DNA from 4 places in the Nonomuraea sp. NPDC005650 genome. Region 4 is predicted to be linked to each of the others. Evidence: riboswitches for the same ligand, from Rfam matches in the RefSeq annotation. Region 4 holds a riboswitch; each other region holds the start of a gene.

Region 1 (5,668 bases), on a different contig from region 4:
AGCACGGCAGGAAGCCGCTGCTGCTGATCGGGATGGTGGTGTTCGTGGCGGGATCGGCGTTGTGCGGGGCGGCGCAGGACATGCCGCAGCTCATCGCCTTCCGCGCGCTGCAGGGGCTCGGCGCGGGCGCGCTGCTGCCGCTGTCGATGGCGTTGGTGATGGAGATGTTCCCGCCGGGCACGAACGGCGCCCGCGTGCAGGGCGCGCTCGGCGGCGTGATGGGGCTGACGTACCTGGCGGGGCCGTTCCTCGGAGGGCTGTTCACCGACCACGCGAGCTGGCGGTGGGCCTTCTACGTGAACGTGCCGCTCGGCCTCGTGCTGATCGCGATCGTCGCGCGCAAGCTGCCGAGGCGGCCGGGCGTGGGAGGCGGCGGGCGCCCCGACTACGCGGGCATCGGGGTCTTCACCGTGGCCGTCAGCGCGCTGCTGCTGGGCCTGACGGAGAAGGGCATGGACGGCCACACCTGGACCGACGCCGCCGTGGCCGGGCCGATCGCGCTCGCGGTCGCGTTGCTGGCGGTGTTCGTGCTGGTCGAGCGGCGGGCGGTCAGCCCGATCATGCCCATGCACCTGTTCGGCAACCGCACCTACACGCTCGTGAACGTCACGTCCTTCTTCACGGCCTTCTGCATGTTCGCGGGAGTGGTGTTCCTGCCGCGTTACTTCCAGGAGTCCCTCGGCGTCAGCGCCACCGAGTCCGGGCTGAGGATCTACCCGATGACGCTGGCCATGGTCCTGGGCAGCGTCCTCATGGGCACGCTCATGTCCAGGACCAGGGTCTACAAGCCGTGGCTGCTCGCCTCCCCGTTCCTGCTGGCCGCCGGCGCCCTGCTCTGCCTGAACCTGACCGCGCACACCGACGGGCTGCTGCTGGCGGGCTGGATGTTGCTGATCGGGCTCGGCATGGGCCCGATGTTGTCCGGCCTGACCGTGGCCGCCCAGCAGTCCGTCGAGCCGCAGTACATCGGCATCGCGTCGGCGAACCTGACCTTCTTCCGCCAGATCGGCGGCTCCGTGGCGCTGGCCGTCGGTGGCACCCTCTACACCTCCACGGTCGCCGCGGACGCGCCGGCGCACGGCCTGGCCGCCGCGCATGCCTCCGCCGCCGCGGCGGTCATCCCGTCGCTGGGAGTGGCGGGGGCGCTGCTCGCCCTGGTGGCGCTGGTGGTGATGCCGGGTCGGCGGCTGGAGGTGCCCGCCACGCCGCAGGCCAGGGCTGAGGCCAGTTTCGCGTCATAAGCGGCGCCATGCGAAGCTGTGATAGTCCCCAACACCATGGAGGTCCTCATGGCGGATACACCGGAGCCGGAAGTCAGCGAGACTCCCGAGGACGAGATGAAGCGCAAGTTTCGCGAGGCGCTGGAGCGCAAGCGTAACCAGCACGCGGACTCGGGCGCCGGTGGCAAGGGCGGCGACCCGTCGAAGATCCACGGGGCGCACGGTCCGGCTGCGAGTAAAAGATCGTTCAGGCGCAAGAGCGGCGGCTGAGGCCGGGAATTTCTAGGGGGTACGGCAATGCCGTGCCCCCTTTCATTTTGCCGAGGCGGGTAGATCTTTAGTCCGATTCATGACGAAGTGTTTGTGTTTGTCCGGAATACGTGGTTAGAGTGTTGGCCACTTACCAGCTGGTGGCATGGCCCTTACCCAGAGGGGACCAGCCGGCTGGCGCCGAATCCCGATCGCTCGGGAACCGGGGACCCACCTCCCTGGGGTGAATCCGACCTTGTGTCGGTAGGGCAACTCCACGCCCGAACCCGTCAGCTAACCCGGTAGGCGAGATGGAGAGGACATATGCATTACATGAATGATCACGTAGAACACCCCTACCGCGTGATGACGACCGCCCTCTGAGCGGCCCCTTCTCCAGGCTTGTTTCGCGCTCCGCGTAGCTCTCCCCCCGTCAGGTGCTTGTCCTGCTACGCCCTTTTTCAAGCGAGCGCAACCTCCCTGCCCCCTCGCGAAGGACTTACTTTTCATGTCTGCACGTTTTGGCCTGCGTACCCTCGCTCTGCTCACCGCCTCCGCCGTCAGCACTCTCACGATCGCCTGCACCGCGGCCCACGCCGACTCCAACACGGATGAGAAGGTCCTGCTCAAGGGCTCGACCACGGCCTCGTACTTCTGGGACGACTCCTCCGGCCGCGCCGGGGACACCGGTCTGCCCGCCAGTGGCAAGCCCATGCAGAAAGGCCTGGCCGCCAGCCCGAGCTGGCCGCTCATGACCGAGGGCTACGTGATCCACGACGGCAAGAAACTGCCCTTCTTCGTCGGCGACCGCGGCCCGGGCATCCCCTCCAACAACGGGGTCATGCTGGACCTGGACGGCAAGACGTTCGCGGAGCTGACCGGCGGCACGTTCAACACCGACACGCTCGGCGTCGACGGCGTCGGCGGCCAGGGGCACATCAAGGTCGACTACGTCATCACCAAGTGGGGCGACGGGCCCGGCAAGAAGAACTACCCGGTGCCGTTCTCGACCGGCGCCTGGTCCGAGCACGACGACAACCCGGCCGAGCCCCCCGCGGGCGGCGTGGCCGTGCCTCGGGCGCGCGAGGCCGAAGAGTGGAGCTCCAGCGCGGGCGCGGTCGTGGCCAGCGCCGTGGCCGTGGCGGGCGGCGGAGTGGCGCTCGCCAGTGAGCGCGTCCGCAACCTCCTCATGGGCTGAGCTTTACGGACCCCGGACCAGAATGTCATTCTGGTCTTCGTGACCATCCGCGCGGCCGCGAACGGCATCGAAATCGCCTACGAAAGCTTCGGCTCGCACGACGGGCGCCCCCTGCTCCTCATCATGGGGCTCGGCGCCCAGCTCATCCACTGGGATGAAGGGCTCTGCGAGCTGCTGGCGGACCAGGGACATCACGTCGTACGGTTCGACAACCGCGACGTCGGCCTGTCCACGCACTTCCACGACAAGGGCGTTCCCGCCATGGGGGCGCCTTCGCCGTATCTGCTGGACGACCTGGCCGACGACACGGCCGGACTCATGGACGCGCTGGGCTGGCCCGCCGCCCACGTCGTCGGGGCGTCGATGGGCGGCATGATCGCCCAGGCGCTGGCCATCCGCCACCCGGGCCGGGTGCTGACCCTGACCTCGATCATGTCCACGCCCGGCCCCTCGGTGGCCCCGCCCACGGACGCCGCGCTCGCCGCCCTCATGAGCAGGCCCCCCGCCGACCGCGAGGCGGTCCTGGAGCAGGCGGTGCGGACCTGGTCGATCATCGGCTCGCCCGGATACGAGCTGGACCGCGAGCGGATCACCACGCTGGCCGGACTCGCGTTCGACCGCTGCTTCGACCCCGACGGGACGGCCCGGCAACTGGCCGCCGTCATGGCCTCGGGGGACCGCACGGCGTCGCTCGCCGGCGTGGGGGTGCCCGCGCTGGTGCTGCACGGGGAGGCGGACCAGCTCATCCCGGTCGCGGGCGGGCAGGCCACGGCCGCGGCCATCCCGGGCGCCCGGTTGGTGACCTACCCGGGCATGGGCCACGACCTGCCGCGCCCGCTCTGGTCCTCCGTCGTGCAGGAGATCACCAAGCTCACCGCCGCCTAGCCGAAGTGGGCGCGAGTCTCCGCGAACGCCTGGTCCGTGCCCTCCAGCGCCCTGGCCACGTCCGCCTCCGTGTGCGCGGCCGACATGAACCAGTTGTGCCACGGATGCAGGTAGACCCCGTGCCGCAGGCAGGCGTCGCTCCACCACATCGCGACGGACAGGTCGGCGTCCCCGTCGAAGCTGAGCCACGGGATCGTGACGGGCCCGGTCTGGTTCACCACGAACCCGTGGGACTTGGCCTGCGCGTAGAGCCCCTCGCGGAGCTGCGTGCCCGCCCGTTCCATGGCGCCGATGCCGTCGGTGTCGCGCAGCGTCTCGATGGTCGCCTTGGCCGCCGCCATGGCGACCGCCGAGAACCAGAACGACCCCGTCGAGTACAGCGTCTGCGCCGGTCCGCGCAGCGCGTCCGTGCCGGTGACGGCGGCGATCGGGTAGCCGTTCGCCATGGCCTTCGACCAGGCGGTCAGGTCGGGCCGCACCCCGTACGGCTCCCAGGACCCCCGCAGGTCGACCCGGAACCCGGCCCGCACGTCGTCGATCACCAGCGCGGCCCCGAGCCGGTCGGCCAGGGCGCGGGCGCCCCGGGCGAAGGCGGGCTCCACCAGCTCCTGGTCCTCGAACGAGTCGTGCTTGAACGGCGTCACGATGATCGCCGCCACGTCGCCCTCCACGGTCGCCGCCGCGGCCTCCAGCGAGCTCAGTGAGTTGTACGTGAACTCCACCAGGTCGGCCCGCTCGTTGGGCGTCGTGCCCGACAGGGAGGGCGTGCACCAGGGGTCGGCCCCGTGGTAGGCGCCGTGCGCCATCAGGACCTTGGTCCGCCCGGTGGCGGCGCGGGCGACCATGAGCGCCTGCGTGGTGGCGTCGGTGCCGTTCTTGGAGAACATCGCCCAGTCGGCGCTGGGCACGGTGTCCACGAGCAGCTCGGCCAGCTCCACCATGATCGGGCCGGGGCCGTTGAGGCAGTCGCCGAGCGCGGCCTGCCGGGCGGCGGCCTCCTCCACGCGGGGGTGGCGGTGGCCGAGCACGACCGGGCCCCAGCTGCACATGAAGTCGATGTACTCGCGACCGTCCACGTCCCACTGGCGGCAGCCCTCGCCGCGTTCGAAGAACTGCGGGAAGCCGGGGGCGAAGAGGGCGGCGTTCAGGTGCCCGTACATGCCGCCGGGGACGACCTTCAGTGCGCGCTGACGGAGTTCTGCGTCGGTCATCCGAGAATCCTTAGAGTCGAGTCGAGGTCGATGAGGCCGGCGTCGGAGCCGAGCCCCGTGGCGACGTGGGCGGCGGCGGCCGTGCCCCAGCGGGCCGCGGTCAGCACGTCCTGCCCGTGCAGGAGACCCGTCAGGAACCCCGCGCAGTACGCGTCCCCGCAGCCCGTCGTGTCCGCGACGTCCACCTTGAGTGCGGGCACCGACTCCGCTCCCTCCGCGGTGACCACGAGGCTGCCCGCGGCGCCCAGCGTGACGAGCACGCCGCGGGGCCCGTCGGCCAGCAGGGTCCGGGCGGCCTCGCCGACGTCGGAGGCGCCGGTCATGAGGAGGGCCTGCGACTCGTTCGGCAGCACGTAGTCCACGTGCGGCAGGAAAGCGCGGGCCATTCCCAATAAGTCGGGCAGCTCCGAAAGGAGGTCCATGGTGACGAGGGTGCCGGCCGCGCGCACCTCGTCCAGGAGGGCGAAGAACGCCGGATCCCCGAGGCCGAACGTCACGTCCATCCCGCCCAGGTGGATCGCCCGCACGCCGCGCAGCACGTCGGGGTCCAGGTCCGCGTACGTCACGCCGAGGTTCGCCCCCGGCACGTGGAAGCTGGGCCGCCCGCCGTCGGGCCTGATGGGCAGGATCGACGCGGCCGTCTGCTCGCCCGCCCGGCGCACGAGGCGCGAGACGTCGACACCGCGCTTGGCGAGCACCGCCACCAGGAAGTCGCCCAGCTCGTCGTCGCCGGCGGCTCCCATCGTGATCACGGAGTTGCCCAGCTTGACCAGATCGACGGCGGTCCCGGCGGCGGCGCCGGCGGCGGTGAGGCGGATCTGGTCCACCAGAACGGTGTCCTGGCCCTCGGGGATGTGCTCGATGGGCCTGGCGAGAATGTCGACGATGTGGACGCCGACGGTGGC
Region 2 (5,668 bases), on a different contig from region 4:
GCGAACGCCTACACGCGCTTCGAGGCGCTGCGCGCGGACGGGGCGATCAAGCGCTTCACCGCCGAGATCGACCACGTGCGGACCGGGCTCGGCATCACCGCCCTGATCTTCGTGACCGTGCGCCAGCAGATGTGGAAGCAGTTCCGGGCCGAGCTGGCCCGGATGCCGGAGGTGGAGTACTGCGCGATCACCACCGGGCAGCACGACGCCATGATCCAGGTACGCGTGTCCGACGTGGCCGCCGTGCACACCATGGTGACCGATCGCCTGGCCAACATCCCGGCGGTCAAGGCCACGGAGACCGTGTTCATCCTGGACGAGGTGCTCAAGCGGCCGTACGTGCTACCCAGCGACCGCGACCGTGATCGCGACCGAGCCCGCCCGGCGCGGCGGCCGGCCCAGGAGGGGGCGCAGGGCGGCGTGCCGCTCGGCAAGATGCGCTTCGTCGGCGCCGCCGAGGGCCGCGCCGCCCTCCGCAAGGACGACTGAGCGGTCAGCCGATCTCCTGGCACACGCTCACGTGGAGCGTGTCGTCCCCGTCGAAGCTGAACTCCTCCACCAGGCGCAGCAGCCCGTCGTCGCCCGCCTCGATGCGGCTGCTGCTCTGCCCGCCCGCCTTCCCACCGGCCTTCAACACGTGCGCGTACGAGATCGCCACCTGGGCGCCGTCGCGCATGCCCACGAAACGCCCGTGGGTCACGGTGTCGCCGGAGTAGCTGCCCCACACCACCCCGTCAGCCTCCTGGTACAGGAACTCCGTAGGGCTGTCCTGGTCGACTGCGCTCGCCGTCGAGCTCACCATCACGAATTTGCGGCCGTTGAGATTCACGCCCGACATCGTGGCTCACATTCCGGAAATGTCAGCATCCGTCTGGACGGATCGCGGGGAGACCGGTCGGTGATCGACAATCCGTCCAGTCCGGATCCCCATCACAGGCCGAGCCACGACGAGCGCGTCGTTGAGCCCGTCGTGGCGTGGAGGCCGGTCGTCCCGGAGTGCGGGCGCACGGCCGGGCCCATGGCCCGGCCGTCCGCGTCGCTCCCTCAGGCGCGGCGGCCCAGACCCCGTAGCTGGTCGGTGGACAGCACGGAGACGTTCTGGTCGATGGGGATGTCGGTGTACTGGTGGATGGCCCAGGTCTTCCAGTCGGCGGGCGGGGCGACCGCGCCCTTGGCCTTGCTGTAGTGGGCGACCCACAGCGGGTACTCGGCCAGGCCCTTGCCGTACTTGTTGGCGAACTTCCAGCCGCTGTAGAACATCGGCGTCGTCCCGGTCTTCTTCTTCACGTACGACAGCCAGGTCTTGGCCCAGGAGTTCACCTCGGCGACGGACTTGCCGTCGGTGGTCTCCAGGTCGAGGACGAGGATGTCGCCGGCCGCGCCGGGCTGGGAGTTCACCACGGACAGGAAGTAGTTCGCCTCCGCGATGGGGTCGTTGGCGGGGTGGCCGTAGTGGTAGGCCCCGCGCACGATCCCCTTCTTGCCCAGCTCGCGCCAGTGCCTGGCGAAGGAGGCGTCGCGGAAGTCCGTGCCCTCCGTGGCCTTGATGATGCCGAACTGGGCCTGGGTGGAGGTCCAGTCGTACAGCGGCTCGTAGTTGGAGATGTCCAGGCCGTAGATGAGAGACCCGGTCTTGTGCTGAGACGCGTTCACCGGCCCCTGCTCCGGGGATGCCGCCGCGAACGCCACGCCGGCGATGGCGGTGGTTCCGGCGAGGGTCGCACCGGCGACGGCGAGGCCGAGGCGCTTGGTGAGGAGAGCGCGGGGGTTCTGGAGGACGTGGGCGATTGCGGCAAACCGAGGCTTGGACACGACGGCATTGACTCCTTGCTTCCATACCGCCTACCGGGTTAGCTGACGGGTTCGGGCTTGGAAGTGCCTTACGGGCGCAGCCTGGGCTGGCGTCCGATTCACCCCGGAAATTGGGTCCCCGGCTCCGCGAGGCGCGGATTAGGCGGCCGAATGCTGTCCCCGAAGAGCTTCCGGAGGACAGCGCACGGTCCGGTCAACGAAGCGGCACGATGAGGTGAAGTAACCACATCTATGCCGCGATTAGGCAAAAGATAGGCATCTACCCACAGATAGCGCAAGCAGGACAAATCGGATTCGCGGGTATCGGTCGCCGGGCGGCGGGGAAACGCCGTGCCCACAAGGGTTTTGGCACTTGGTAAAACTTGTGGCCGCCGCGTCCTGCCTCGCTCGCGAGAACGCCGATGGCCGACGCGGCTGGGGCATCCCGGCCGCATGATGCTGCTGTGACTCTGCACGATCGCGCAGGTAATCGTGGCCCGAGGCGGCCGTGATTCGCACGTTGCCAACCGTCCGATCTGGCATAGAAGGTCTTGCTGGAGGGAGGTTTGCGATGTTGGTTATATTCATGGCAAAAAACGCGGTCTGACTCGATTGGGGCGAGATGGTCGCGGTGGTGGATGAGGTATCGCCAGACTTTCGCATACTGGGCCCGTTCGAGATCCGCGTTCAGGGGCTGGCGGGCGACCTGCCCGGCCAGCAGGTCTGCTGGCTCCTGGCCGCCCTCCTGCTCAGCGTCGGGAAACCCGTGCTGGAGGAGCAGCTCATCCGGTACGTGTGGGGCCCGTCGGGAGGCAGCCTTCCGGCCCTGCGGACGACGGTCTCCCGATTACGGGCCTGGTTCCGCCGGGAGCTGGACATCGCGGATGCCATCGAGCACGCGGGCCCGCGCTCCTACCTGTTGCGGCTGTCCGCCGAGCACGTCGACGCCGAGCGGTTTCTGGCCGTCCGGACGGAGCCCGACGACCTGGACCGCCTGGCGGGCGCTCTGACCCAGTGGCGGGGGGACGTCCTGGCCGACGCGCCCGACTGGGTGCGTACGCATCCCCAGGTGCGCCGGCTCCGCCGCGAGCGCGTCGCCTGCGCGTGCCGGTTCGCCGACCTCGCGCTGAAACAAGGGGTGCCGGACACCGCGCTGGGCCACCTGGAGACCCTGACGGAGGCCGCCCCCTACGAGGAGCCCCTCCACGCCCGGCTGATCACCCTGCTGGGAGCCGTCGGCCGCCGCGCCGACGGGCTTCGCCGGTTCGAGCGCACGCGGCGCAGGCTCGCGGAGGAGCTGGGCATAGATCCCTCGCCCGAGCTGCGCGAGGCGCACGCGCGGCTGCTCCGGGAGTCCCCCGGCCGCGTTCCGCCGGCGGTCCCGGCGCCGGTGGCGCCGGTGTCCACGCCGGCGCAGCTCCCCGCGGACCTGCCCACGTTCATCGGCCGCGACTTCGAGCTGTCCAGCCTGCTCGCCCCGTTCCAGCAGGAGGCGCACGACACGGACCCGGGGAAGCCGACCATCGGCGTGATCGACGGGATGGCCGGGATCGGCAAGACCGCGCTGGCGGTGCACGCCGCTCATCAGCTGTCCCCGCTCTTCCCGGACGGCCAGCTCTTCATCGACCTGCACGGTTTCACGCACGACATAGCACCGGTCGATCCCGCCGAGGCGCTCACTCAGCTCCTGCGCCCGCTCGGCCTGGACGAGGAGCAGATCCCGGAAGGCGTCGAGCAGCGCGCCGCCCTGCTGCGCAGCCGGCTGGCCGGCCGCCGCATGCTGATCGTGCTGGACAACGCGGCCACCGAAGCACAGGTGCGGCCGCTGCTGCCCGGGACCTCCGGCTGCCTGGTGCTGATCACCAGCCGCCGGCAGCTGATCGGCCTGGAGAACGCCCACCCCATCGCCCTGGACCTGCTGCCCCTGCCCCAGGCGGTCGAACTCTTCACCGCCGTGACCGCCGGCCATCCCCGGGCCGACGCCCGTTCCGACCTCATGGAGGAGGCGGTCAGGCTCTGCGGGCGGCTGCCGCTGGCGATCCAGATCGCGGCGGCCCGGCTGCGGGCCCGCCCCGCCTGGACCGTCACGTACCTGCTGGAGCTCCTGAGCGACGAGCGCCGGCGGCTGCCCGAGCTCCACGCCGGTCAGCGCAGCGTGGCGACCGCTCTGCAGGTGTCCTACCAGCACCTCACGGCCGAGCAGCGGCGGCTGTTCCGCCTGCTGGGCCTGCATCCGGGGGACGACATCGACCAGCACGCCGCGGCGGCGCTGGCCGGGCTCACCACCGACCGGAGCAGGCATCTCCTCGAAGACCTCCTGGACGCGAATCTGCTCCAGCAGCGGGTGCCCGGCCGCTACCGCTTCCACGACCTGGTCCGCCGGCACGCGGCCGACATCGCCGCGCGCGACGAGTCCGAGCCCGCCCGGCGCCAGGCGGTGGACGGCCTGCTGAAGCACTATCTGCGCACCGCGTCGACGGCCGTCCGCGTGCTCGCGCCGGAGGACAAGCACCACCATCCGCAGCTCGATCCGGAGCCGGCCGAGTTCCGCGGCGAGGCCCAGGCGCTGTCGTGGCTGGACGCGGAGCGGGCGAACATGCTGGCTCTCGCGCAGCACTGCGCGGATCAGGACTGGGCGGTGCAGACCGGACGCTTCTCCGCGGTTCTCGGGCACTACCTGCAGATACGCGGCCACAACGCGGACGCGCTGGCGCTGCACAGCCTCGCCCTGCGCACCACCCGCCGCCACGGTGACCTGCCCGGTGAGAGCCATTCGCTGCGCGAGCTGGGCTCGCTGTTCTGGCGGCTCGGGCGTTATGCCGAGGCGCTCGACCATTTCCGGCAGGCCCTGGAGCTGTTCCGGCAGACCGGCGACCAGGCGGGCGAGGCGCACGTCCTCAACAACCTCAGCTCGCTCTACTGGCGTCAGGCCCGCCACGACCAGGCGCTGGATCACTGCCGCCGCGCCCTGGAGATCTTCCGCCGGACCGGCGACCGCACCGGCGAGGCGCACGCCCTCAACAACCTCGGCCTGATCTGCCGGTCGTCGGGTGACTACGCCGAGTCGCTCACTCATTTCGAGCAGGGCCTGGACATCTTCCGCCGATCGAGGAACCAGAGCGGCGAGGGCTACATGCTCAACGAGATCGGCATCGTCCACCGGATGTCCCACCGGTACGAGACGGCGCTGGACTGCCACGGGCGCGTCCTCGCCATCGCCCGCAACACCGGGGATCGCAACCTGGAGTTCGAGGCCCTGCACGCCCTGGGCGAGACCTTCCACGCCGGAGACCAGGCCGACGACGCGCTCACCCATCACCAGGAGGCGCTGGCCCTGGCCGGGAAGCTGAACCAGCCGGACGACCAGGCCCGCGCCCACGACGCCATCGCCGCCATCCACCAGCGGCTCGACCGGCCGGACCGCGCGCGGCGGCACTGGGAGAGCGCGCTCGACCTCTACACCCGGCTCGACCTCCCGGACGCCGACCGGATCCGCATCCTGCTGGCCGGCCTGGACGGCGGCGGGCTCCGGCAGGAGCGCTGAGCCTGGACGGGGGCGGGCTCCGGCAGGAGCGCTGAGCCTGGACGGGGGCGGGCGCTACCAGGAGCGCTGAGCCGCCCCGGCCGCGTAGACGGCGGCCTGGACCCGATTGCGCAGCCCGAGCTTGCTGAGGATCTCCTTGACGTGGCTCTTCACGGTGGACGGCGCGATGGTCAGCACCGCCGCGATCTCCGAGTTGGACAACCCCCGGGCCATCAGGTCGAGGATCTCGCTCTCGCGCCTGGTCAGCAGCGGCCCGCCGTGCCCCTCGACATCGGCGCCCAGCGTCGCCGACACGACCGCTATGGTGGCCGCCCTCGTCCTTTCCACCAGGAC
Region 3 (5,668 bases), on a different contig from region 4:
CGTGAGGGTCGTGGTGAGGACGTTGGTGACCAGGTCGGGTACGCCGAGCGCGCGCACGGAGGCGTTCTGCAGGCCCATGCCGTAGCCGAGCAGCGTGATGAGGGCCGCCTGCGGCCCGGTGGCGATGGGGGCCGCCTGCGGCCCGGCGGTGTGGGGTCCGGCGACGAGGGCGACGACGAGGGCGGCGGCGACGAGGAGCGCGTGCACGGCGGTGGCGGCGGCGAAGGCGCGTCGCGGGTTCGTGGCCCGCTTGATCACCCGGCCGGCGCTCCAGGCGCCGGCTCCGAAGGCGGCCAGGGCCACCGGCGAGGCCCATTTGGACATTTGCGGGTCCCCTGCCAGGGCGAAGCCGAGGAAGACGATGTTGCCGGTCATGTTGGCGACGAAGACGCGGCCCAGGCCGAGGAAGCTGACGGCGTCCACGAGGCCGGTGACGAGGGCCAGGAGGATCAGCAGGGCGGGCAGGACGCCGTGCGGGTTGGCGCCGCTCGGGAAGAGCCCGTCGGCGATCCACCGCAGCCCGCCCCTCCTCACGGGCCCCTCCACGTGTGCGGTGGCATGGTGGGCGGCTCCTCGGTGCGGTCGTGGACGGCTTGCCTCGGGTCCTCCCCGGTGGCGGGCCGCCGCACGCACGCACGGGGGACGAACGCGACGAACGCGACGAGCGCGCGTCCCGTGAACGGGACGCGCGCTCGTTCGGCGCTGTGGGGGAGTCCGGTCAGCCGCGGTACTGCGGGTAGCCGTAGCCGACGACCTGGGACTTGGGCCGCACGCGCTCCTCGACCTTGCCGCGGCCGGTGTTGCCCTCGACGGTCGTGATGGTGCCGTCGCCGTTGTCCTTCTCGACGAACCCGACGTGGTTGATGTCCTTGAGGTTCTTGCTGCCGCTCCACGAGAAGAACACGACGGCGCCGGGCTTGGGCTCGGTGCCGAAGCGCTGGTTGGCCTGGAACCACTTGGCGTGGGCGACGGTCCAGGCGTCCCAGCCGATCTGCGTGCGGGCGCCGGTCTGGTCGCCGACCCAGGAGACGAACATCGCGCACCAGGCGGCGTTCAGGTACTCGGCGCGGGTGCCGCCGTCACGGGCGATGGTCTCCGCGGCCCGCTGCGAGCCGGCGTACCACTGCTGGAACTTGGTGCCGCCGCCGGCCGCGTTCTCGGAGATGCCGATCTGGGACTTGGCGAGCGCCAGGACCTGGGCGGCGGTGGCGCCGACGTGGGTCTCGCGTGAGCGCTCGGCGTGGTCGGCGACGGCGGCCGTGTCGATCGGCTGCTTCTCCGCGGCGCCGGCGCTCGTCATGTGGACGCCGAACACGGAGCCGAGGACGGTGGCGCCGAGAAGGGCGCGGGCGATGTTGTGCTTCGCAGCAGAGGTAAAGCGGATGCTGGCCATCGAGGGGGTTACTCCTTGCTTCCATGCCGCTTACCGAGTTAGCTGACGGGTTCGGACGTGGAAGCTGCCCTACGGCACCGAAGTGCCGATTCACCCCAAAGGACGTGGGTCCCCGGCTCCGCCCGAAGGCGGATTCAGCGGTCACAGGACGGTCCTGTGATGTGTCGTGCGATGGTCGGACAAGACCGGACAAACCGGACTTATGTCTCAAGAATGCCTCAAACGTAATGCATAAGGCAAGAGGCTTACAAATCCATAAAGGCCCAGCTAGGCGAGTTGCCTGCGGGCATCGGCCAGAAGCCCCATCATGGCAAGGGATTCGTCAAGCGGCATGATCGAACTTTCGGTCCTGCCTTCGGCCGTCGCGGTGCGGACTTCGCGGAGCTCCCCGGCGTACCCGTCGTTCACCGAATCGAGCGTGTGCTCCTCCGGCTCCATCGAGGGCCCGGACAGTACGATCCGCCGCGGTGCCCAGAACGGTGCCTGGATGTCCGCCCGCATCTGAGTGCCTACAACGCTGGCATGGTTCGGGTAATTCCCGAGCAACGAAGTCTCCACGAGAGCCTTCCTGCCATCGGCGTAGAGCAGCACGCCGCCGGCCTCCGCGTCGACGCCGTTGGGCGCCAGGGAGCCGGTGATCCGCAGGTCGGAGGGCATGCCGAGGAGCAGCTGGGCCAGGCCGAACGGGTAGATCCCCAGGTCGAGGAGCGCCCCGCCGCCGAGCTCCGGCGCCCACAGCCGGTGCGCCGGTTCGTACGGCTTGGCGAAGCCGAAGGAGGCGTGCACCGAGCGGAGGTCGCCGAAGCGCTCGTCGGCCGCGATCTTCTGGATGAGGGGGTTGAACCTCATCCACATCGCTTCCATCAGGAACACGCCTGCCTCGCGTGCCAGCCGCACCATCTTCTCCGCGTCGTCCACGGTGGCGGCCAGCGGCTTCTCGCACAGCACGGCCTTGCCCGCGGCGATGGCGGCCTCGGCCACCTCCAGGTGCTGGGCGTGCGGCGTCGCCACGTAGATCGCGTCCACCGCGGGGTCGGCGCAGAGCCGCTCATAGGAGTCGTACGCCGACTCCGCGCCCAGCGTGGCGGCCAGCGCCTGCGCCCGCTCAAGGTTCCGCGAGCCGACGGCGGCCACCCGCATGCCCGGTTCGGCCGCGATGACCGCGCCGACGGTCCGCGCTATGACGCCTGTCGCTGCAATGCCCCACGCAAAATCCCGCACGTGGGAGATCGTAGACGAATCAGGTCATGTTGAACGTGTCGGGGTCGGGCCCGATCCGAAGGCCCTTGTTCATCGCGCCGATCGCGGCCATGTCCTCGGCGTCGAGGATGAAGTCGAAGACGCCGATGTTCTCGGCGATGCGCGACGGGGTGACCGACTTGGGGATCGCGACGTGGCCGAGTTGAAGGTGCCAGCGGAGCACGATCTGCGCGGGCGTCCTGCCGCACTTGTCGGACAGCTTGGCCAGCGCCGGGTCGTTCAGCAGCCCCTGGCCCTGGCCGAGCGGGCTCCACGCCTCGGTGAGGATGCCGTTGGCCTCGTGGAAGGCGCGCATCTCCCGTTGCTGGAGGTACGGGTGCAGCTCGATCTGGTTGATGGAGGGCACGATGCCGGTCTCGTTCATCAGGCGGGTGAGGTGGGCGATGGTGAAGTTGGAGGTGCCGATGGCCTTGGCGCGCCCGTCACGGTAGATCTTCTCCATCGCCTTCCACGCCTGCACGTACTTGTCCTGCTGCGGCACCGGCCAGTGGATGAGGAAAAGGTCGATGTGGTCGAGGCCGAGCCGGGCCAGGGACTCGTCGAAGGCCGCCTCCGCGCGGGCGTGGTCGGCGTTCCACAGTTTGGTGGTGACGAACACCTTCCGGCGCGGCAGCTCGCTTTCCCGCACGGCCTGCCCCACGCCCTCTTCGTTGCCGTACGCGGCGGCGGTGTCGATGTGCCGGTAGCCGGCCCGCAGCGCGGTGGCGACGGCCTGCGCGGCCTCATCGGCGGGGACCTGCCAGACGCCATAACCGAGCTGCGGGATCTGCACGCCGTCGGTGTTGAGCATGAGCGAGTTCATACCCTCCATTGTTCACGTCACGTTTCTAGTGGCTTAAGGCGGCGGGGCTAGCTTGAAGCGGTCGTGAACGGGCCATCACCCGGCTGGGAGGACAAGGAGTGGTCGAACAGGCGTCGGCCTGGGTGGAGTCTCCGCTCCAGATGCTGTGCGCCGTCGAGGCCCATCACGCGGGCGTGCTCGGCCCCGAGACGGTGGTCGTGCCGCGCGCCGGTCTGCGACCGCTGAAGGCCACGCGTCGAGAGCTGAGGTCTCTCGGGCTGCCCGCCGGCCTTGAGCTGGCGGAGCCGCTTGAGCGCATGCCCAGACGCGTGCAGGCCGTCGGTGACGCCTTCTCCGGCAGGGTGCAGCTGCGCTGGCTCACCTCGCGTCCCGGCCGCATCGTCATCGTGGACGACGGGCTGGCCACGCTCCGGCTGCTGGAGCTGCTGGCCGCGGGGCCGTTCAAGCCGTTGCTGCGGGCCAGGGCCGAGCCGGCCAAGCTGCGCTCCGCGCTGGGCCTGGCGGCCGCGCTGCGGCTGCGCCTGAGCGACGTGTCGGTCTTCACCGCCCTGCCCGTGGACGAGGCCCTGGAGGACGGGGTACGCCGGGCCGGGATCAACCTGGTACGCCACCAGTTCGCCTGGCTGCGCGCCCAGCCGCCCAGCGCGGAGGGGCCCGCGGAGCGCACGGTCGTCCTGGGCACCTCGCTCGTCAGGAACGGCCTCGTGCACCGTGACCACTACCTGCGCTGGCTGACGGACCTGGCGGCGCAGGAGCCGCTCGCGTACTACCCGCACCGCCGCGAGGACCCCGTGGACGTGGCCCTGATCCGGGAGCGCCCCGGCATCACCGTGCACGACGTGGGCGCGCCGGCCGAGCTGACGCTGCGCGGCCTGGACGCGAGCCAGCGCGTGCTCAGCCTGCCCTCGACCGCGATCACCTCGCTGCGGGTGCTGCTCAGCCCGCGCGGTGTCGCCGTGGAGCCCGTGGACGTTCCTGACGACTGGTGGACCAGCAGGGCGGCCCCCGCCCTTCGCTCGCATCTGACAGGAGTGTCCGGTTGAAAGTGTTGGCGGTCGCCGACTCCGACTCGTATCTGAAGTGGGCGGCCTGCCTGCTCGGCGACCTTCCCCCCGGCGACACGGCGGAACTGGTGGTGGTGCGCACGCCGATCGCGCCCTCGCCGGAGCAGATCGCCGCAGCAGTGGGCGGTCTGGAGCCGCCGCCGGTGGTCTCGGCGCGGTCCGTGCGGCGGCTGGCCGAGCGCACGCGGCCGGACGTGATACTCGTGGCCTGCACGGGCCCGGTGGTGGACGTGCTGGTGGCCGACGTGCTCGGCGACCTGCGGCCGCGGCCGGTGTTCGTCAGCGGGCTGCCGGGCATCTCGGTGCCGGCGACGGAGAAGGCGTGGGTGTTCCGCAGCGGGTGCGACCTGTTCGTGGTGCACAGCGAGCGTGAGGTGGCCGAGTTCTCCGAGATCGCCGGCCGGCTCGGCGGGGGAGGGGCGGTGGGGCTGGCCCGGCTGCCGTTCCTGCGCTCCGACGTGGTCGCCGGGGGCGGGAACCGGGTCGTGTTCGCCACCCAGGCCAAGGTGCCGCGGGAGCGCGAGCAGCGCGAGCGGATCCTGCTGGCGCTGGCCGAGCTGGCCCGGCTGCGGCCCGAGCTGGACGTGGTGGTCAAGCTGCGGGCCCTTGAGGACGAGCGGCAGACGCACAACGAGCGCCACCACTACCAGCGGCTGTGGCGGGAGATGGGCGAGCCGGGGCGGCTGGAGTTCGCGGCGGGGTCGATGCACGACCAGCTGGAGCGGGCGGCCGGGTTCGTCACGGTGAGCTCGACGGCGGCGCTGGAGGCGATCGCGCTGGGCGTGCCGTCGCTGGTGCTGTCGGACTTCGGCGTGAGCGCCGAGATGATCAACCTGGTGTTCGAGGGCAGCGGGCTGCTCGGCACCCTTGACGAGCTGGCCAAGGGCGGCTTCCGCCCGGCCTCGTCCGAGTGGTGCGAGGCCAACTACTTCCACCCGGCGGGGCACAACGACTGGGCCGTGCGGCTGGCCGGGCTGGTGGCGGCGGGGTCGCGCGTACCGGCGCGGTCGCTGCTGGACGGGCCCGAGCACGCGGCGGCGCGGCGGCGGGCGCGGTTGCGGGTGGAGGTGCATCCGTCGATGTTGCGGGCCGGCTACCGGGCCAAGCGCCGGATGCGGCGCTACCTCAAAGCCCTCAGCTGATCGCCGG
Region 4 (5,668 bases):
GCGAACACGGCCGTGCCCCAGGCGTACTACAACGCCCGCGAAGGCGTGCGGCTGCTGACCACGGAGACCGGTGCCGGGCAGTGGGGATCGGCCCTGGCGTTCGCCTGCTCCCAGTTCGACGTCGAGTGCCAGGTCTGGATGGTGCGCGCCTCGTACGACCAGAAGCCGTACCGCCGCTCTCTCATGCAGGTGTACGGCGCCACCGTCCACGCCAGCCCGTCACCCCTCACCGGCTCGGGCAGCAAGGTCCTGGCGGACGACCCGGACTCGCCCGGCAGCCTGGGGATCGCGATCAGCGAGGCCGTCGAGGTGGCCGCCGCCACGCCCGACGCCCGCTACGCGCTCGGCTCGGTCCTCAACCACGTGCTCATGCACCAGACCGTGATCGGCGAGGAGGCGCTGCAACAGCTGCCCGAGATGCCGGACCTGGTCATCGGCTGCACCGGAGGCGGCTCGAACTTCGCCGGCCTCACCTTCCCGTTCCTGCGCGAGAAGCTGGCCGGGCGGATCAGCACGGTGTTCAGGGCGGTCGAGCCGGCCGCCTGCCCGTCGTTCACGCGCGGCGTGTACGCCTACGACTTCGGCGACACCGCGGGCCTGACGCCGCTGCTCAAGATGCACACGCTGGGGCACGGGTTCGTCCCCGACCCGATCCACGCGGGCGGCCTGCGCTACCACGGCATGTCGCCGCTGCTGTCGCACATGTACGAGCTGGGCCTGTTCGAGGCCGTCACCCGTGCCCAGAGCGAGTGTTTCGAGGCCGGTGTCCGCTTCGCCAGGACCGAGGGCATCGTGCCCGCCCCGGAGCCCACGCACGCGCTCGCGGAGACGATCGCCGAGGCCCTGCTGTGCAAGGAGAGCGGCGAGGAGAAGGTGATCCTGACGGCGCTCTGCGGCCACGGCCACTTCGACCTGGCCGCGTACGACCGCTACCTGGCCGGGCGGCTGGAGGACTACACGCTCCCGCAGGACCGCATCGAGCAGGCCCTGTCCGAACTGCCCGGATGAGGGCGGGGTGGCCGCCGCGAGAGGCGGCCACCCGGTCAACGCGCCGTGGGGCGCTTGCCGTGGTTCGCCTTCTTCTTCTTGCGTGCCTTGCCCTTGCGTGAGCGCCTGGCCATAAGCTCGCCTCCGATGATCGGCCCAATGATCGGCTACGTCACGAGCCTCTCCCGCCCGCGCTGACCAGCGCAAGCGCAGCACGCGAACTAACATTCCCCAACAATTCCGTGTCATAATTTGGTGGAATCTGTTGGAAGGAGCGGGCGTGCTCGCACAGCAGCGTCAGCAGACGATCCTCGAACGCGTGCGCAGCAACGGCGGCGTCCGGGTCGCGGACCTGGTCCGCGAGCTCGGCGTGTCCGACATGACCATCCGCCGCGACCTCGAGGTGCTGGCGGAGCGCGGGCTGCTGGAGAAGGTGCACGGCGGCGCCACCGCGCTCGGCCCCGGCTCCACCGAGGAGCCGGGCTTCACCGCCAAGTCGGCCCGCCAGCAGCAGGAGAAGGAGGCCATCGCGCGCCGCGCGGCCGGCCTCGTCCGGCCCGGCACGGCCGTGGCGCTCTCGGCGGGCACCACCACGTGGGCGCTGGCCCGCCACCTGATCGCCGTCCCCGAGCTGACCGTGATCACCAACTCGATCCCCGTCGCCGAGGTCTTCCACCGCAACCCGCGTCCCGACCGCACGGTCGTGCTGACCGGCGGCGTACGCACGCCGTCCGACGCGCTGGTGGGCCCGGTGGCCGTGGCCGCGATCCGCCGCCTGCACGTGGACACGCTGTTCCTCGGGGTGCACGGGATGAGCGTGCGGGCCGGGTTCACCACCCCCAACCTGCTGGAGTCGGAGACCGACAGGGAGCTGGTGACGGCCGCCCACCGGCTGGTCGTCCCCGCCGACCACACGAAGTGGAACACGGTCGGCATCAGCACCATCGCCGAGCTGACCGAGGCCGACGTGGTCATCAGCGACGCGGGGCTGCCTGAGGACGCACGCATGGAGCTGGCCGAACGGGCCGGAGAACTGATCATCGCGGAGGGCTCGCCTTGAAGCGCACCATCACCCACCTGGCCGACGGCCGTGAGCTGATCTATTTCGATCGGCGGGACGACGCCGACAGGAGCGCGATCGACCGGCGGGTGCTCGACCCCCGGCCGGTGGCCTCCGAGTTGCGCTACGACCCGCTGACCGAGGAGTGGATCGCGATGGCGGGGCACCGGCAGACGCGCACGTTCCAGCCGACCGGCTCGGCGAACGAGTGCCCGCTGTGCCCGTCGTCGGCCACGAGGTCGACGGAGGTGCCGGCGTACGACTACGACGTGGCGGTGTTCGAGAACCGATTTCCCTCCTTCTCCGGAAATTTCGGGACTTATGTGGATCCAGGGGGCCTGAGTGGGGTCCGGCCGGGAGTCGGGCGGTGCGAGGTGGTCTGCTTCACCTCGGAGCATTCGTCGTCCTTCTCCAAGCTGACCGAGGACCAGGTGGAGCTGGTCATGGAGGCGTGGGCCGACCGGACGGCCGAGCTGTCCGGCATCGAGGGCGTGGAGCAGGTGTTCTGCTTCGAGAACCGGGGCGAGGAGATCGGCATCACGCTGGCCCACCCGCACGGCCAGATCTACGCGTACCCGTACGTCACGCCCAGGACCAAGCTCCAGCTCGCCGCCGCCAGGCGCTACACGAAGGGCAACCTGTTCGCCGACGTGCTGGCCGCCGAGCGGGCCGCCGGGACGCGCGTGGTGGCCGCCAACGAGCTGTGGACGGCGTTCGTGCCCGCCGCCGCGCGGTGGCCGTACGAGGTGCACATCTACCCGCACCGGCACGTGCCCGACCTGGCCGCGCTGACGGAGGAGGAGCGGTCGGCGTTCGCGCCGCTCTACACGTCGGTGTTGCGGGCCTTCGACGACCTGTTCGGCGTGGTGATGCCGTACATCTCGGCCTGGCACCAGGCGCCCGTGCGGCAGGACCGCGAGCTCGGCTACCTGCACCTGGAGCTGTTCAGCATCAGGCGGGCGCCGGGCAAGCTCAAGTACCTGGCCGGGTCGGAGTCCGCGATGGGGGCCTTTGTGAACGATGTGCTGCCGGAGGAGGCCGCACGGATGCTTCGATCACGAGTAGATCACTATTAGATTTCTAATGGGGGTCGCGTGACTCGTGATCTACCACTAATATCCCTTTTGTGGCTGCCGTAACAGCAGCCACACGCCTAATCCCGGGCGAGTCGCCCGGGAGCCGGGGACCCATCTGCACCTGGGGTGAATCCACTTCGGTGGTAGGGCACGCAGCTCCCAGCCCGAACCCGTCAGCTAACCCGGTCGGCAGAGGGAGAGGAACATCCACGTGGCGGCTCCGTCCCCCGCGGCCCTTGCCATCAGCCTGCTGGCCGCGGCCGCCGTCGGCCTCCTGCCGGCGACCGCGGCCTCGGCGGCCCCCAAGCCGTCCGAGACCGAGCTCCGCACCCAGCTCAAGCAGCTCAACGGCAAGGTCGACAAGCTCATCGAGCGGTACAACCTCAAGCGGGTCGAGCTGGCCAAGGCGCAGGAGGCCGCCAAGGCGGCCAAGGAGCGACTGGCCGCCGCGGAGCAGGCGCTGGCCACGGCCGAGCAGCGGGTCGGCGACCTCGCCAGGATGCGCTACCAGAACCACGACCCCTCGCTGCCCTCCGCCCTGATGGTCCAGAACGGGGGCGGCGCCGCCCTGCTCGAACAGCTGACGGCCGAGCAGCAGGCGCTGGTCCAGGGCGTGGCCAAGGCCCGTGACGACAAGCAGAGGGCTTCCGACGAGGCCGCCGCGCTCGCCACCCAGATCGGCGTGGACGCCAAGGACGTGGCCGCGCAGCGCGACGAGGCCGAGGACGTCATCGACGACATCAAGAAGAAGCTCCAGGACCTCGTGCCGTTCGGGCCCGGCCGTCAGGCCAACGGCAGCTGGGCGCCCGAGCTGCCCACAGGCTCGGACAACATCACGGCCCGTACCCGGCTGATGAAGGCGGAGCTGGAGAAGAACTTCAAGCTGCCGTTCTCGGTGGGCTGCTTCCGCTCGGGCTCAAGCGGCGAGCACCCGCTGGGGCGGGCCTGCGACTTCATGATGAGCAGCGGCGGCTCGATGCCGTCGGGCATCAACAACGCCCTGGGCGACCGCATCGCGGAGTGGGCGCTCAAGAACAAGGCCAAGCTCGGCGTCAAGTACGTGATCTGGAAGCAACGCATCAACATGGGCTCGGGCTGGCGGGGGATGTCGGACCGCGGCAGCGTCACCGAGAACCACTTCGATCACGTCCACATCTCGATGAACTGAGCCGATGCGCTGTGTCGACGCATCGGGGCCATAAGGTCGGACATCGTGACTGAAGACACCCGGATCCCGCCGCCCCTCACCGGTGACGAGCGGACCACGCTGAACAACTGGCTCGAATGGCACCGCGCCACCCTCGCCTTCAAGTGTGAGGGCCTGTCGGACGACCAGCTACGCCTGCGCTCCGCCTCGCCCTCGACCCTGTCCCTGCTCGGCCTGGTCAGGCACATGGCGCACGTCGAACGCAGCTGGTTCCGCCGCGTGCTGAACGGCGAGGACATTCCCAAGCTCTGGGACAAGGACCGCGACAACGACGCCGACTTCAAAGAGGTGGACACCGCCTCCGTCAAGGAGGCCTTCACCACGTGGGAGGAGGAGATCGAGCGCGCCCGCGCCATCTCGGCAGCCAAGCCGCTGGAGGCCGTCGGCGACCGCAACGGGCAGGTCTGCACCCATCGCTACATCCTCATCCACATGGTCGAGGAGTACGCCCGGCACAACGGTCACGCGGACCTGCTGCGCGAGCGCATCGACGGGGCGATCGGCGACTGACGGGGATCGGGGCCCCGGATCAGGGCTCGGTGCGGAACAGGGCCCACACGGCCTTGCCGCCGCGGGCCAGGGGGTCCCAGCCCCAGCACTGGCTGTAGGTCTCGACGATGTAGAGGCCGCGCCCGTTCTCCGAGATGAAGTCCGGCTCCTTGGGCCGCGGCACCTCGTCGCTGGGGTCGGCCACCGCCAGCAGCACGTGCGGCTGTACGCGCATCAGCAAGAGCTCGATCTCCCGCCGGCCCGCCGCGTACATCGCGTACCGCACCGCGTTCGTGACCAGCTCCGAGACCACCAGCGCGGCGTCGTCGCTCAGTTCTTGCAGGCCCCAGCCCTTGAGGGTCGAGCGGGTCACGTCCCTGGCCGTCTTCACGGAGTCGGCCTGAAAGGGCAACGGGCACGAGGTCGTGTACGGCTTGCCGCCCATGAGGAGGTGGTCGAAGCCCACTTCCCGGGTGATCTGCAAAGCATCGGCAGTGGTCAGAGGATCCTCCACCATTCTGCCGATACCTCCCCGTTCAGCCCGAGTTAGTGCATGTTTGGCCCAATATGCACTAAGCCATCATGGGTCACGATCGCTGCACCTGCAAGACCCAAATGCACGTGCACTTGCATTGTGCAGTAGCAAGCTCTGTTTTGGGGCATAACTCTGCGAATCGGACACGAGGTTGAGACCTTGTCATAACCGGCAATGTGGTGTCACTGTGTGTGCGGACCTTGATAGGAGGCAAAGTGACGCAGAACCAGCCGGGTTCCGGGCCGACGGCGCTGCGCATCCTCCTGGGCTCCCAGCTGCGTAAGCTCAGGGAAGCGAAGAACGTCACTCGTGAG

Evidence for each region. Region 4 has a riboswitch for cyclic di-AMP ahead of ABZS69_RS18520 (hypothetical protein). Riboswitches for the same ligand answer to the same signal wherever they lie in the genome.
Region 1: it holds a riboswitch for cyclic di-AMP, as region 4 does, so the genes downstream of both, ABZS69_RS36985 (hypothetical protein) here and ABZS69_RS18520 (hypothetical protein) in region 4, are expected to answer to the same signal.
Region 2: it holds a riboswitch for cyclic di-AMP, as region 4 does, so the genes downstream of both, ABZS69_RS33745 (GH25 family lysozyme) here and ABZS69_RS18520 (hypothetical protein) in region 4, are expected to answer to the same signal.
Region 3: it holds a riboswitch for cyclic di-AMP, as region 4 does, so the genes downstream of both, ABZS69_RS00255 (CHAP domain-containing protein) here and ABZS69_RS18520 (hypothetical protein) in region 4, are expected to answer to the same signal.

Annotation. Positions count from the first base shown of each region.
Region 1 covers NZ_JBEXCR010000024.1:145,958-151,625, forward strand. Annotated here, with positions in the region: gene ABZS69_RS36975 (MDR family MFS transporter) at 1-1,241, shown strand, start outside; gene ABZS69_RS36980 (DUF5302 domain-containing protein) at 1,290-1,490, shown strand; cyclic di-AMP (ydaO/yuaA leader) riboswitch at 1,659-1,793, shown strand; partial or broken gene ABZS69_RS36985 (hypothetical protein) at 2,092-2,475, shown strand; gene ABZS69_RS36990 (alpha/beta hydrolase) at 2,707-3,552, shown strand; gene ABZS69_RS36995 (aminotransferase class III-fold pyridoxal phosphate-dependent enzyme) at 3,549-4,763, opposite strand; gene ABZS69_RS37000 (carbohydrate kinase family protein) at 4,760-5,668, opposite strand, start outside.
Region 2 covers NZ_JBEXCR010000021.1:151,163-156,830, forward strand. Annotated here, with positions in the region: gene ABZS69_RS33735 (Lrp/AsnC family transcriptional regulator) at 1-489, shown strand, start outside; gene ABZS69_RS33740 (hypothetical protein) at 494-829, opposite strand; gene ABZS69_RS33745 (GH25 family lysozyme) at 1,045-1,812, opposite strand; cyclic di-AMP (ydaO/yuaA leader) riboswitch at 1,825-1,967, opposite strand; gene ABZS69_RS33750 (tetratricopeptide repeat protein) at 2,426-5,335, shown strand; gene ABZS69_RS33755 (response regulator transcription factor) at 5,390-5,668, opposite strand, start outside.
Region 3 covers NZ_JBEXCR010000001.1:56,475-62,142, reverse strand. Annotated here, with positions in the region: gene ABZS69_RS00260 (YoaK family protein) at 1-534, opposite strand, end outside; gene ABZS69_RS00255 (CHAP domain-containing protein) at 719-1,393, opposite strand; cyclic di-AMP (ydaO/yuaA leader) riboswitch at 1,406-1,543, opposite strand; gene ABZS69_RS00250 (Gfo/Idh/MocA family oxidoreductase) at 1,661-2,614, opposite strand; gene ABZS69_RS00245 (aldo/keto reductase) at 2,634-3,455, opposite strand; gene ABZS69_RS00240 (hypothetical protein) at 3,554-4,498, shown strand; gene ABZS69_RS00235 (DUF6716 putative glycosyltransferase) at 4,501-5,661, shown strand.
Region 4 covers NZ_JBEXCR010000010.1:8,601-14,268, reverse strand. Annotated here, with positions in the region: gene ABZS69_RS18535 (TrpB-like pyridoxal phosphate-dependent enzyme) at 1-1,008, shown strand, start outside; gene ABZS69_RS18530 (DeoR/GlpR family DNA-binding transcription regulator) at 1,268-2,047, shown strand; gene galT (galactose-1-phosphate uridylyltransferase) at 2,044-3,123, shown strand; cyclic di-AMP (ydaO/yuaA leader) riboswitch at 3,188-3,329, shown strand; gene ABZS69_RS18520 (hypothetical protein) at 3,335-4,291, shown strand; gene ABZS69_RS18515 (DinB family protein) at 4,337-4,840, shown strand; gene ABZS69_RS18510 (ATP-binding protein) at 4,860-5,336, opposite strand; gene ABZS69_RS18505 (helix-turn-helix transcriptional regulator) at 5,570-5,668, shown strand, end outside.